3 regions of the Methylobacterium indicum genome follow, and region 3 is predicted to be linked to each of the others. Evidence: predicted binding sites of a transcription regulator. Region 3 holds the regulator's gene; each other region holds the start of a gene.
What was found. Region 3 encodes PhoB, which activates phosphate uptake and scavenging genes when phosphate is short. Its sites were predicted from a motif close to TGTCATNNANCTGTCAT; they were not measured.
Positions count from the first base shown of each region.

Region 1: a site for PhoB is predicted at 2,698-2,714, ahead of miv_RS02995 (YdcH family protein). Genes of this name have one in related genera too.
Region 2: a site for PhoB is predicted at 2,025-2,041, ahead of miv_RS02775 (CorA family divalent cation transporter). Genes of this name have one in related genera too.

Region 1 is NZ_AP024145.1:647,751-652,574, forward strand. It holds gene miv_RS02975 (tetratricopeptide repeat protein) at 1-309, opposite strand, end outside; gene miv_RS02980 (5-(carboxyamino)imidazole ribonucleotide synthase) at 570-1,685, opposite strand; gene purE (5-(carboxyamino)imidazole ribonucleotide mutase) at 1,682-2,179, opposite strand; gene miv_RS02990 (YdcH family protein) at 2,297-2,515, opposite strand; gene miv_RS02995 (YdcH family protein) at 2,729-2,914, shown strand; gene miv_RS03000 (acyl-CoA synthetase) at 3,211-4,824, opposite strand, start outside.
Region 2 is NZ_AP024145.1:604,834-609,657, forward strand. It holds gene miv_RS02775 (CorA family divalent cation transporter) at 928-1,965, opposite strand; gene miv_RS02780 (spore photoproduct lyase family protein) at 2,066-3,124, opposite strand; gene miv_RS02785 (MFS transporter) at 3,152-4,318, opposite strand; gene miv_RS02790 (hypothetical protein) at 4,714-4,824, shown strand, end outside.
Region 3 is NZ_AP024145.1:221,399-226,222, forward strand. It holds gene miv_RS01105 (hypothetical protein) at 92-1,132, shown strand; gene phoB (phosphate regulon transcriptional regulator PhoB) at 1,218-1,919, opposite strand; gene phoU (phosphate signaling complex protein PhoU) at 1,988-2,725, opposite strand; gene pstB (phosphate ABC transporter ATP-binding protein PstB) at 2,806-3,618, opposite strand; gene pstA (phosphate ABC transporter permease PstA) at 3,737-4,654, opposite strand; gene pstC (phosphate ABC transporter permease subunit PstC) at 4,682-4,824, opposite strand, start outside.

The DNA of each region.
Region 1 (4,824 bases), 430 kb from region 3:
GTTCGGGTCGAGCTGGATCGCCTTGGTGAAGTCGGCGATCGCCGAATCGAAGTTCCCCGCCCGGGCATAGGCCGCGCCGCGGGTGTTGTAGGCCGCCGCGTCGCTCGGGTTGCGCTGGATCACGTCCGACAGGGAGGCGATGTTCACCTCGGTCGCGCCGGACTTGTCGGCCTCGACCACCGCGAATTGTCGCGTCGCGGTGGCCCGGCTGACGGTGTCGCAGCCGGCGAGCGCGAGCGCGGTCAGCACGGTCGCTCCCAGCATCCGGGCCGCCGGTGTCACACGGCTCCAGCCGATCACGTTGTTCATCACCCGCTCCCCCGGGGCGGCGCATCCGCGTTGCGCCGCGCACCATCGCAATCCGCACGCACGCGCCGCCTCGAAGCGGTCCTGGTGCCGGACGACCCTTCCTCGATCGAGGTGAAGGCCGGCTTAAAGGCAGTGCGCCTCTCCGCTTGAGCGGGACGATGTGGCGAAGGTGTGGCTCCCGGCGCCGTTGCGGCAGGGGAGGGCGCTGCGTGGCGACGGGTGTGGCCCAGCGGCCTCACCCGTCGGTGCCGGGCGCCGGGTCAGGCGCCGGTCGCGACCCGGGTGAGATGGCCCATCTTGCGCCCGGGCCGGGCCGCGCCCTTGCCGTAGAGATGCAGGTGGCTGCCGGGCTCGGCGAGGATCTGGGTCCAGTTGTCGGCCTGGTCGCCGATCAGGTTCAGCATCTCGACCGAGCGGCCGGTCAGGGCCGGGCTGCCGAGCGGCCAGCCGCAGATCGCCCGGACGTGCTGGGCGAATTGCGAGGTCTCGGCCCCCTCGATGGTCCAGTGGCCGGAATTGTGGACCCGCGGCGCGATCTCGTTGACGACGACGCCCGCCCGCCCGTCCGCCCCGCGGACCAGGAACATCTCCACCGCCAGCACGCCGACATAGTCCAGCGCCTCCGCGATGGCGCGGGCGATCGACACCGCCTCGGCGGCGGTCTCCGGCGTCATGCCGGGCGCCGGCACCACGGTGCGGGCGAGGATGTGGTGGCGGTGCTCGTTGGCGCAGGGGGCGTAGGCCGAGAAGCGCCCTTCCGCGTTGCGGGCCGCCACCACCGAGACCTCGGCCTCGAACGGCACGAAGCCCTCCAGGATGCAGGGCTGGTCGTGCAGGGAGGCCATCGCGGCGGCGGGGTCGAAGCCCGCCTCGCCGAAATCCTCCTGGCGCAGCATGAGCTGGCCCTTGCCGTCGTAGCCGAAGCGCCGGGTCTTCAGCACCGCCGGCAGGCCGATCTCCCGCACGGCCTGCGCGAGGCCGGCGGCGTCGTCCACCGCGCGGAACGGCGCGACCGGGATGCCGAGGCCCGCGACGAAGGATTTTTCCGTCAGCCGGTCCTGCGTCGTCGCGAGCGCCGAGGCGCTCGGGTGCAGCGGCCGGTGCGCGGCCAGGATCTCGGCGGTGCGGCTCGGGATGTTCTCGAACTCGTAGGTCACGACGTCGACGGACTCGACGAAGGCCCGGAGCGCCGCCGCGTCGTCGTAGGCCGCCACGGTCCGGCGGCCCGCCACCTCGAAGGCCGGGCTGTCGGGGTCGGGGCAGTAGATATGGGCCTTGAGCCCGTACTGCGCCGCCGCGACCGCGATCATGCGGCCGAGCTGGCCGCCGCCGATGATCCCGACGGTGGCGCCGGGGGCGATGAGGGGCTTGCTCACGGGGCGCTCGTATCCGGGTGCTCGGCGACCGCTGCGCTCTGGCGCGCGCGCCAGGCATCGAGCCGCTCGGCCAGGGGGGCGTCGGTCAGGGCGAGGACGGCGGCGGCGAGGAGCGCCGCGTTGACGGCGCCGGCCCGGCCGATGGCCAGCGTGCCGACCGGGATGCCGGCCGGCATCTGCACGATCGACAGCAGGCTGTCCTGGCCCGACAGCGCCTTCGATTCGACCGGCACGCCGAAGACCGGCAGCGGCGTCATCGCGGCGGCCATGCCGGGCAGGTGGGCGGCGCCGCCGGCGCCCGCGATCACCACCTTGACGCCCGCCGCCTTGGCGCCCTTGGCGAAGGCCACCAGGCGGTCCGGGGTGCGGTGGGCCGAGACGATGCGGGCCTCGTAGGGAATGCCGAGGGCGTCGAGGGTCTCGGCCGCGTGGCGCATGGTGGCCCAGTCGGACTGGCTGCCCATGATCACTGCGACGGGGGGCGATGCCGCCATCGTCAAGCGCATCCTCTCGCAAAAGCGCCGCTAAGCCGCGCGAACGGGCCGCGACCGGTCATCCCTCCGCAGTAGCGGCGCGCTCGCGCTCCCGCAAGCCGCCGCGGGACGCCGCCCTCAGGCGATGATGTCCGGCGTGAGCTGGTCTTCCAGGAAGGAGATGCGGTCGCGGATCCCGAGCTTGCGCTTCTTCAGGCGCTGGAGCTGGAGCCGGTCGCCGGCCATCACGCCCGCCAGCGCCTCGATCGCGTCGTCGAGGTCGCGATGCTCCTCCCGGAGCCGCGCCAGCTCGGTCTCGTACTCCGCCGTCGATTCCGCACTCAACTCGAACGCCATCGCCGCCCTAAGCCCTGGGATGATGCGGCGAAGAATGAACGAGGGCCCGCCCTCCGGCAAGGGCATCGCGGGGGCTCGGCGGGGGTTGTGCAGCCTCTCGGCGGCGCCGCGCTGCGGTGCACATTACGCAATTGCAATACGGAATGCCTTAGACATCGGCCGCGGGCTGTGGCAGGCTTCGTGTGTCACCTACATGACAGGAGGCAATGGCTGATGTCGCTGCACACGCATCTCACCGAGCTCGAGCGTAAGCACGAAGCCCTGGAGCGCGAGATTCAGGACGCCTGCACCCACCTCTCCACCGACGACTTGCGAATAGTCGAACTCAAGCGGCGCAAGCTTCACCTGAAGGATGAGATCAGTCGCCTGCGGACGACGTCCACTCGCGTGATGCACTAGCCCGGCAGAATTCAGCGCGCCGCCGCGCCGGCGTATCGACGCGGCGGCCCCCGCTCATTGCGACCATTTTCATAGCGACGACGGCCGGCGGGTTTTGCTCCCGCTAGACGACATGCGCAGGGTGCGCGACGCGGAGGTGAGTCCCGCCAGCGCCGCCGGCAACCGTGATTTTTCCGATCCCGGAAGCTCCCGCCCGCACCATCGGGCGAGGTCGAGCCTGACAGGCATCGACGCTCCGGCGCGCGGGCCCGAAGCGCCCGAGTTCCCATCCGGAAGCCCGAGCGCTCGCGGCTCCGTCACAGCGCCTTCGCCATCTCCCGCAGCACGAATTTCTGTACCTTGCCGGTCGAGGTCTTGGGCAGTTCCGTGAAGACGACGTGCCGGGGCACCTTGAAGCCGGCCAGCGACTGGCGGCACCAGCCGATCAGCTCCTCGGCCGAGATCATCTCGGAGCCCTTCAGCTCGACGAAGGCGCACGGCGTCTCGCCCCATTTCTCGTCGGGCTTGGCCACCACGGCGGCGGCCGCCACCGCCGGGTGCTTGAACAGGGCCTCCTCGACCTCGATCGACGAGATGTTCTCGCCCCCCGAGATGATGATGTCCTTCGAGCGGTCCTTGAGCTGGATGTAGCCGTCCGGGTGCTTCACCCCGAGATCGCCCGAGTGGAACCAGCCGCCCCGGAAGGCGGCCTCGGTCGCGGTCGGGTTCTTCAGGTAGCCGCGCATCACCACGTTGCCGCGGAACATCACCTCGCCGAGCGTCTCGCCGTCGGCGGGCACCGGCTGCATCGTCTCGGGATCGAGCACGTCGAGGGCCTCGAGCGGCGGGTAGCGCACGCCCTGGCGCGCCTTGCGGGCCGCCTGCTCGTCCTTGCTCAGGGCATCCCAGTCGGCGTGCCACTCGTTCACCACCGCCGGGCCGTAGGTCTCGGTCAGCCCGTAGACGTGGGTCACGTCGAACCCGGCCTCCGCCATCCCGGCGAGCACCGCCTCCGGCGGGGGCGCGGCGGCGGTGAGGAACGAGACCCGGCGCGACAGGTCGCGCCGCTCGGTCGCCGGCGCGTTGATGAGGAGCGACATCACGATCGGCGCGCCGCACAGATGCGTCACGCCGTGATCCGCGATGGCGTCGTACATCGCCTTGGCCCGGACCTGCCGCAGGCAGACATGGGTCCCGGCCACCACCGACAGGGTCCAGGGGAAGCACCAGCCGTTGCAGTGGAACATCGGCAGGGTCCAGAGATAGACCGGGTGCCGGCCGAGATGGCCCGCCACCACGTTGCCGACCGCGAGCAGCGACGCGCCGCGATGGTGGTAGACCACGCCCTTCGGATCGCCGGTGGTGCCCGACGTGTAGTTGAGGCTGATCGCGTCCCACTCGTCGGCGGGCATCGCCCACTTGTGAGCGGGGTCGCCGGCTTCGAGAAACTCCTCGTACTCGATCGTGCCGAGGCGCTCGCCCGGGCCGTCATATTCCGGGTCGTCGTAATCGATGACGAGCGGCGTCACCCCGGCCTGCGCCAGGGCCGGGCCCATGATGCGGGCGAATTCCCGGTCGGTGATCAGGACCTTGGCCTCGCCGTGGTCGAGGCAGAAGGCGATGATCGCGGCGTCCAGCCGGGTGTTGAGGGTGTTGAGTACCGCCCCGGCCATCGGCACCCCGTAATGGCACTCGATCATCGCCGGGGTGTTGGCGAGCATCACCGCCACCGTGTCGCCCCGCCCGATGCCGCGGGCCTTGAGCGCCGAGGCGAGGCGCCGGCAGCGGGCGTAGAGGTCGCGGTAGTCGCGCCGCAAGGCGCCATGGATGACGGCCGTCCGCTCGGGGAAGACCGCCGCCGCCCGCTCCAGGAAGGTGAGCGGGGTCAGCGGCTGGTGGTTGGCCGGATTCCGGTCGAGGCCGTGGTCGTA
Region 2 (4,824 bases), 380 kb from region 3:
ATGCTTGTCCGCGCCAATCCAACCTGCGTGCCCGACAGGCTTGCCACGTGGGTTATGAACGCTCGGTCCCGATGGCCTGACCCGACTGCCATCACGACCATCTCTGGCACCGTTCCGTCCCCACCACCCCGTGGAACGTCCCTTGAGATGACTTCGCCTCGCCACCGGTTCGGTATGCGAGGCATTTTCTTGAGATGAATTAGTTTTTTGCGGCCAAGTGCTCTTTCAGGGCGAACGATTATAACTTGTAGCTGTTAGCCCGGAGGCGGACCGGAGATGCCTTCATGCAACACGTTATATCTGCTCCGCGCGGTGATGAAACGCTATTAGACACGCGAGCAAGCCCTGCCAGCGCTGTGGTCCTGGCGATGAAGTGGCTCTTTAACGGGTACAAGGACGTTCAAATCGTCGGATCGAACGGCCGCGTGCATGACGTAAACTTGGCTCAACAGCGGCTCAGACGCAGCCTACGCCTCTGATTGCAGAGCTTGCGAGCTAAGTCGCGGTTGTCCGACAGTCGCGAATGGCCCTCGGGAGACATGCCGAGGAGTGCGCAGCGGAAGTGGGTGGCGGACGGAACGTCCGCGCGATGCCAAATGCCTCAGTGGCCGTGTTCGCGCCGGCTTCGGTCGATGCGCAACATGACGCAATGTTGGCCTGACGCTGATGTGCTCTGAAGAGATGGGCCGGATCGAGGAAGCCATACATGTTTGGGTCGATCCACGAGAGCTACTGCCTCGACCGCGAACACCCGGCAGTGAGCCCCTAGGATCCCAAAAGAAGCGACCTTGTGGAGAAGGCTTGCTTCCCCGCCGAGCTGAGGTTGCGCGACTGCCGCGAACGTCCGCTTCCGGGAGGCGTCTACGGCCTTCGGGAAGACCGGGTTGGGTCGCCAGCGGATTCTCGATCACCAAGAGTCTCGGAGTTTCAACCCTGGCCCCTCTGCCCGCCGAGCCCGAGCCGGCGGATCAGCAGGAAGGCGGCCGCCGCCGACATCACGGCGATCAGGATCGCCACCGTGGAGCCCTCGTCCCACTCGGCGAGCGGCAGGCCCTTGGTGTTCATGCCGAACAGGCCGGTGACGAGGGTGGGCGGCAGGAACAGGGCGGTCAGGATCGACAGGGTGTGGAGCTGGCGGTTCGACTGCCGGGCGAGCAGCCCCGAGAGCTCCTCCTGCAGGAGCCGGCTGCGCTCGGCCAGCACCACCATGTCGCGGTCGAGGGCGTCGAGCCGCTGGGCGATGCGGGCGGCGGCCTCCCGGGTGTCTTCCGGCAGGTCGTCGCTCTCCTCCTCCAGGCGGTGGAACACCGCCCGCAACCCGTTGAGCTGGCGATGCAGCCGCACCGCGTCGCGGCGGATCGGTCCGAGCTGGCGGGTCTCCGCCCGGATGCGCTCGTCGAGGATGTGGTCCTCGATCCCGTCGAGCCGGTCCGACAGGGCCGCACCCCGCGCCCCGATCGCCGCCGCGACCCGGCCGATCAAGGTTTCGAGGAGGGCGACGGGCCCGGCAAGCGGCCGGCCCCCGGCGACGACCTCCCGCACCGCGTCGGGCCCGACGATCGGGTGTCGGCGCCCGCTGACGAGGAAGTTCGCGCCCAGCACGAAATGCAGCCGCCCGGCGGCGTCGGGCAGCCGCTCGGGTGCGGTGTCCGGCCCCTCGGCCTCCCGGGCGAGGTCGGCGATGACGCCGCCGACCTGCCCGTCCTCGACGGTCACCCGCTGGTGCGGGTCGCTGGCGAAGGCTGCCGCCGCGAGGTCGGGCGGGCCGAGCCGCCCCTCGGCGATCAGGCCCGGCACCCGGGCGTCGTTGAGGTTGACGTGGAACCAGACGAAGCCGTCGCCGAAGCGGCCGAGCGCCGGCACCTCCTCGCCGGGCCCGACCAGGCGCCCGCGCCCGCCCGCGTCGAACCGCATCGCCCAGATCAGGCCCGGCAGGGCCGGCTCGTCGCTGAGGAGATGGGCCATCGCAGCGTCCTTCGCGCCTCTCGCCGGAGAGAGTGTGGCCCGCGGGCTAGGGACGGAGCGCGACGGTTCGATGACGGCGCCCGCTGCCGGGGCGCGTCCCTCAGAACGCGTAGCGCACCCCGCAATAGGGCAGCTCCTCGGCCAGCAGCGCCTTGAACCGGGTGAGCCAGCGGCCCTTCCAGCCGGTGCGGTAGCGCAGGTTCTCCATCCCGCCCTCGGAGCGCTTGGTCTCCTGGATGTCGGGGCGCCAGAGCAGCGCCTCGGCCTTGGGGTGCCAGCGCAGGTTCACCTCGTGCAGGGCGGCGTTGTGGGTGAGGAAGATGATCTCGGCCTTCAGCTGCGCCTTGGCGGCCGGCTTGAGGCCGGCCTCGAGCGCGCGGAACAGCGCCCGCCAATCCTCCTCCCAGCCCTCGTAGAGGATCACCGGCGAGAAATTGACGTGGACCTCGTAGCCGGCCTCCACGAAGGCGTCGATCGCGGCGATCCGCTCCGGCATCGGCGAGGTCCGCACGTCGACCACCCGGGCGATGCGCTCGGGCATCAGCGAGAAGCGGATGCGGGTCTTGCCCTCCGGTCGGTAGGCGAGGAGGTCCGGGTTGACGAACTTGGTGGCGAAGGACGCCTTGGCGTTCGGGAGGCCGCGAAACAGCCCGACGAGGTCGCGCACGCCCCCGCTCGCCAGCGCGTCGACCGAGAGGTCGCCGTTCTCGCCGAGATCGTAGACCCAGAACCGGTCGTCGATCTGGTCGGGGGCGGGGAGGGGGCCCTGGCCGGCGGCGTGACGGGCGATCGCCCGGCCGATGGCCTCGGTGTTGACGAACAGGGTGATCGGGTTGGCGTAGCCCTTGCGGCGCGGCACGTAGCAATAGGCGCAGGCCATGGCGCAGCCGTTGGAGCTCGACGGCGCGATGAAGTGGGCGCTGCGGCCGTTCGGCCGCGAGGCGAGGCCCTTCTTGACCCCGAGCACCAGGGTCGAGCGCTTGATCCGCACCCAGTCCTCGGCCGAGCCGGCATTGCCGTGCAGCTCCGGGATGTTCCAGTGCGAGGCGACCTCGATCCGCCGCGCCTGCCCGAACCGCTCCAGGATCTCCCGGCCGAGGGGATAGGCCGCGACGGCGGGCTCGAGGTAGATCGTGTCGATGGCGAGGAGGCGGGACAGGGGCGGGCTCGGACGCGGTGGCTCGCGTCAGGATCTAGGGCGGTCGCGGGGCTCCAGCAGGGGCGCAAGCAGGCCCGCCGCCGCGAAGGCGCCGCCGACCGCGCAGAGTGCCGGCCAGCCGCCGGCCGCGAAGGCCCGGGTGCCCGCCGAGGCGCCGAGCGCACCGCCGACGAAGATCGCGGTGAAGAACACGGTGTTGATCCGCCCCCGCGCCCCGGGAACGAGCGCGTAGACCCGGGTCTGGTTGGCGATGAGCGCGGTGTTGATGCCGATGTCGATCAGCAGCACCCCCACTGCGAGCGCCACCAGCGAATGGCCGCCGAGGAGCCCGAACACCGCGAAGGCGGCGAGCGTCAGGGCACCGCCGCCGACGAGCACCGGGCGCGGGCTCCTCGTGTCGGCGAAGCGCCCGGCGACCGGTGCGCACAGCGCGCCCGCCGCCCCGATCAACCCGAACAGCCCCGCTCCGGCGGGGTCGAGCCCGAAGGGCGGCGCCTCGACGAGGAGCGCCAGCGTGGTCCAGAACGCGTTGAAGGCGGCAAACAGCAGCGCCTGGGCGAGCGCCGCCCGGCGCAGCACCGGCTGCTCGCGCACGAGATCGAGGAGCGAGCGGAGGAGGGCGCCGTAACGGATTTTGGCGGTGGGGGCCGTCCCCGGCAGGCCGAGCCGGGCGAGGCCGGCCAGCGCCACCGCGAGCCCGGCCGCGCCGTAGAAGACCGCCCGCCAGCCGGCCCAGGCGCCGAGAAAGCCGCTCAGGGTGCGGGCGAGCAGGATGCCCAGCAGCAGCCCCGTCATCACCTGGCCGACCATCCGGCCCCGCGTCGCGTCCGGTGCCAGCTCGGCGGCGAAGGGCACCGCCTGCTGCGCGGCGGTCGAGAGCACGCCGATCAGGAAGCTCGCCAGGACCAGGACCCACAGGCTCGTGCTCGCCCCCGCCAGGACCAGCACGACGGCGAGCAGCAGGAGCTGCCCGACGATCAGGCTGCGCCGCGGCAGCGAATCGCCGAGCGGTACGAGGCCGAGAATGCCGAGGCCGTAGCCGGCGAGCGTCGCGGTCGGAACCAGCACCGAGGCGTCGTGGCCGAAGACCTGGGCGAGCAGCCCGAGCAGCGGCTGGTTGTAGTAGATGTTGGCGACCGCCCCGCCGGCGATCAGGCTGAGGCTCAGGCGGGTCGCGGCGGTGAGCGGGGTCATGAACGGGTTCCGGGGACGGGCTTTTCGAGGGGACCGCGCCGAGGGAGCGTGCCCGGGGGTCGGCGCTCCGACATAGCGGCTTTTGGCGTCGCGGCACGGGCCCGGTCCGCACACCGGCCCCGCCCTGCGGACATGCGGCAATCGCACGCCCCCGGGGCACCTTCCGTCGGGGGAGATGCATCCCCATCTCCCTGATCGGGCAGCCGGAAGACCGGTTCGCCCCCATGCCGATCCATCGATCGTGGTCGATCGGTTCCCTCGCGGGCCGGGTGCGACATGCACCCCGTCTCGCGGCCCCGGCCCCCTTTCAGGCCGCGGCGAGGCTGCCTCGGGAGCCTTCGAGCGGTGAACCCGCACCCTCGTCGACGCGATCCACAGATGTAGGGAGACGAACGATGTCGCAGTACCGCGTGCTGTTCGCCAAGCAGATCCTCGGGGTCCCGTTCACCGTCGGGGCCGTCGAGATCGGCCGCGCCCGCGATCCCGACCGGGCGGTGCGCGCCGCC
Region 3 (4,824 bases):
AGGCGTTGCATTTTTATGGCAGCCATGTCGGCCGGCATCGTCTCTAACCGGACGCATCGGAGCACTGCACATCTGGGGCCCTCGCGCGACCATGACGGGAATCATCGAGCCGATCCGATGCCTGTCGGCCGCGGCGGGCGTCCTGATGCTCGTCCTCTCCACTCCGGCGCCCGCGCGGGCTGCGCCGAGCGGCAAGTTCGGAACGGAGGGCAAGCCCGGGACGGAAGACCGATCCGGATCGGACCGGGACGGCGCGCGCGAGGCCGGCAAGGACGAGGGCCGGCAGGCAGGGACGTCCGGCAAGACGGGCGACGGCAAGGACGTCGATACCGAGCACCTGTTCGGCTTCACGGAGGGCGCCGATGCCGGCGAGAAGGGCGAGCAGGAAGCGGTGGTCGACACCGTCTCGCGCATCGGCAAGCGCCGGGACGGCCCCGGCCGGGCGGCCTACCGGGTGCTCGACACGCGGCTCGCCTATCAGTTCAACCCCATCGACAGGCTGAGCCTCGAACTCAGCGCGTTCGGCACGTTGCGGCGGCAGCGCAACGTCGCGGATCTGGACGACAAGTCCTACGGCACTTTCGACGGTGCCTCCCTGGAGGTGAAGTACCAGTTCCTGAAGGGCTCGGCGGAGCAGCCGCTCGGTCTCGCCCTGGAGGTGCGCCCGCGCTTCACCCGCGTCCTGCCGGTCGAAGGGCGCGGCGCCGACATCGTCGACGTCGAGAGCCTGCTCCAGCTGGACGTCCAGGTGGTGCCCGACACGCTCTGGTACGGCAGCAACATCAGCATCGAGCCCGCGGCAGGGCGCGAGCGGGGCGGCCGCGGCTATCGCTCCTCGACCTTCCTGTGGTCGAACGCCCTCGTGGGGCGTGTGGGGAAAAATACCTATCTCGGTCCGGAGGTCCGCTACCTGCGCGGCTACGAGGGGACCTTCCTGAACCGGCTGGAGAGCGAGGCGCTCACGGTCGGTCCCGCCCTGCACCACCGGTTCACCGAGAAGGTCTGGCTCACCGTGGCCTATGCGGGCCAGGTCTGGGGCCGCGATACCGATCCGGCCCTCGCCGGCCGCGCCCTCGGGCTGAACCAGTTCGAGCGGCACAACCTGCGGGTCAAGTTCGGCATGGAGTTCTGAGACGACGGCGTTCATCGTCATCGGCCCGATCCCGGGCCGGGACCGCCGCCATGCCTCGCCCGGGAGCCGCACCCGGAGACCGGTCTCACGGCTCGGGCGCGAACATCTCGTCGAAGGAGTAGCCGGAGCCGCGCACGGTGCGGATCGGATCGGCGTCGCGGCCGCGGTTGATCGCCTTGCGCAGGCGGCCGATATGCACGTCGACGGTGCGCTCGTCGATGTAGACGTCGTGGCCCCAGACGCCGTCGAGGAGTTGCTCGCGGGAGAAGACCCGGCCCGGGCTCTGCATCAGGAATTCGAGCAGCTTGAACTCGGTCGGGCCGAGATGCAGCTCGCGGCCGTCGCGGCGCACGCGGTGGCTGACCCGGTCGAGCTCGATGTCGCCGGCGATCAGGAGATCGGCGACGTGGGCGGGCTTCGACCGCCGCAGGAGCGCGCGCACCCGGGCCAGGAGTTCCGGCACCGAGAACGGCTTGACGATGTAGTCGTCGGCGCCGGTGGCGAGGCCCCGCACCCGGTCGCCCTCCTCGCCACGGGCCGTCAGCATGATCACCGGCAGCCGTTCGGTCTCGCGGCGCGCGCGGATGCGCCGGCACAGTTCGATGCCCGACAGCCCGGGCATCATCCAGTCGAGGAGGACGAGGTCGGGGATCTGCTCGCGCAGGCGGATATCCGCCTCGTCGCCACGGGCGACGGCGTCGACCTCGAAGCCCTCGGCCTCGAGGTTGTAGCGAAGGAGGAGGGTCAGGGCCTCCTCGTCCTCGACGATCAGGATGCGGGTACTCATCGGGGGCACTTCAGGGACGCCGCCGCCCGAGACGGCCACCCGGCATCGCGGCCGGGCGGGCCGACCGGTCAGGCTTTGGTCGGGGACTGGGGCGAGGATTGAGGATCGACGGTGGCGAAGCTCGACCCGTCGTTCTTCGGCCGGTCGGTGGTCAGGGTCTCGCCGGTGGCGAGATAGTGGATGGTCTCGGCGATGTTGGTGGTGTGGTCGCCGATGCGCTCGACGTTCTTGGCGCAGAACAGGAGGTGCGTGCAGAACGTGATGTTGCGCGGATCCTCCATCATGTAGGTCAGGAGCTCGCGGAACAGCGAAGTGTAGAGCGCGTCGATGCCGCCGTCCCGGGCCCAGACGTCGAGGGCCGCCACGGTGTCCTGGGTGGCGTAGGCGTCGAGCACGTCCTTGAGCTGGCCCTGGACCAGCTCGTTCATGTGCTCCACCCCGACGACGATCTTCTGGAGCTGGACCTGGTCGGCGATCGCGACGACGCGCTTGGCGACGTTCTTGGCCAGATCCCCGATGCGCTCGAGGTCGCCCGAGACGCGGATCGCCGAGATCGTCTCGCGCAGGTCGATCGCCATCGGCTGGCGCTTGGCGATCAGGAGGATCGCCTTCTCCTCGATCTCGCGCTGCAGCCCGTCGAGGCGCTGGTCGGCGGTGATCACCGCCTGGGCGAGGGCGGTATCGCGGCGCAGGAGCGCCAGGCCCGAATCGGCCACCATCTTCTCGGCGATGCCGCCCATCTCGGCGATGCTGCGCCGCAGGTTCTGCAATTCCTGGTCGTAGGACGTGACGATGTGGTTCGACATGAGGTGAGACCCCCCGGAATGAGGCGGAGCGTAAGGGCGCGGGCCGGCCCGGCGGAAGGCGGGCCGGCCCCGGGAGCGGCTCAGCCGAACCGGCCGGTGATGTAGTCCTGGGTCTGGCGCTTCGACGGGTTCATGAACAGCCGGTTGGTCGGCCCGAACTCGATCAGCTCGCCGAGATACATGAAGGCGGTGAACTGCGAGATGCGCGCCGCCTGCTGCATGTTGTGGGTGACGATGGCGATGGTGAACTCGCCCCGCAGCTGCTCGATCAATTCCTCGATGCGGCCGGTCGAGATCGGGTCGAGGGCCGAGGTCGGCTCGTCGAACAGGATCACCTCCGGGCGCTGCGCCACCGTGCGGGCGATGCAGAGGCGCTGCTGCTGGCCGCCCGACAGGCCCATGCCGGACTGCTTGAGCTTGTCCTTCACCTCGTCCCACAGGGCGCCCTTGCGCAGGGCTTCCTCGACGCGGACGTCGAGGTCGGCCTTGCCGAGGCGCTCGTAGAGCCGGATGCCGAACGCGATGTTGTCGTAGATCGACATCGGGAACGGGGTCGGCTTCTGAAAGACCATGCCGACCCGGGCGCGCAGCTCGTTGAGGTCGATCGAGGGATCCAGGATGTTGCGGCCGTCGAGCAGGATCTGCCCTTCCGCGCGCTGCTCGGGATACAGGCTGTAGATCCGGTTGAAGGTGCGCAGCAACGTCGACTTGCCGCAGCCCGACGGCCCGATCAGCGCCGTGACCTGGCGGTCGAGGAAGTTGAGGTTGATGTTCTTCAACCCCTTGAAGTCGCCGTAGTAGAAGTTGAGGTCCTTGACGGCGAGGCGGACCGGGGCGGACTCGTCGGCCGTGCTCTGGCCCACGACCGGCGCGGCGGTGGCGGTGGCGCTCATCGGTGTGTCTCCGGGCAGGAGCATTTTTCGACGAAAATCGTCGAAAGAAATGCGGCAAATTCAGATGAGGAGAGCAGCACCCGGTCGCCGAGCGATCGGGTGCTGCCGGAGATGCGGATCAGCGCCCCTTCGGGCCGCTCAGGACGAGGCGGGCCACGATCGACAGGCCCAGGATGGTGATGGTGATGAGGAGCGCGCCGGCCCAGGCCAGCTGGCGCCAGTTCTCGTAGGGCGAGAGCGCGAACTGGTAGATCATGACGGGCAGGTTCGCGACGCCGCCCATCAGGTTCGGGCTGAACCAGGAATTGTTGTTGAGCGCGGTGAAGAGCAGCGGCGCGGTCTCGCCGGCGATGCGGGCGAGCGCCAGCAGCACGCCGGTGACGATGCCCGATTGCGCGGCCCGCCAGGTGACGGAGCGGATCACGATCGAGAGCGGCGCGCCGAGCGCCGCGCCGGCCTCGCGCAGGGTGCCGGGCACGAGCCGCAGCATGTCCTCGGTGGTGCGCACGATCACCGGGGTGGCGATGATGGCGAGCGCCACCGCGCCGGCCCAGCCCGAATACCCGCCCATCGGCCGCACCATCAGGGTGTAGACGAACAGGCCGATCAGGATCGAGGGCGCCGAGAGCAGGATGTCGTTGAGGAAGCGGATCACGTTGGCGAGGTGCGAGGCCCGGCCGTACTCGGCGAGGTAGGTCCCGGCGAGCACGCCGATCGGGGTCGCCACCACGATACCGAGGGCGGTCATCACCAGGCTGCCGAGGATCGCGTTGGCGATGCCGCCGCCCTCGGTGCCGGGGCCCGGGGTGACGTTGGTGAACAGGGCCGGCGAGAAGCCCTGCACGCCCTGGACGATCAGCATCAGGAGGATCGAGCCGAGCACGATCGCGCCGAGCGCGGTCGCGACGGTGCAGCCGACGACCAGGACCTTGTCGGCGGTGCGGCGGCCGGCACGGACCCGGCCCCATTCGGGCGAGGCCGGGCGGGGCGGAGCGGCGGGGGTGGCCCCTGAGACCGCGGCGGGGGAGGCGCTCATCGGGAAACGTCCGTTCCGGGTGCGGGATCAGGCCACCTTCGCGCGGCGCACGAGCAGCCGGGCGATGATGAGCACGATGAAGGTGACGACGAACAGGATGCAGCCGAGCGCCATCAGCGAGCTGAGCTGGAGGCCGTCGGCCTCGTTGAACTCGTTGGCGATGCGCGACG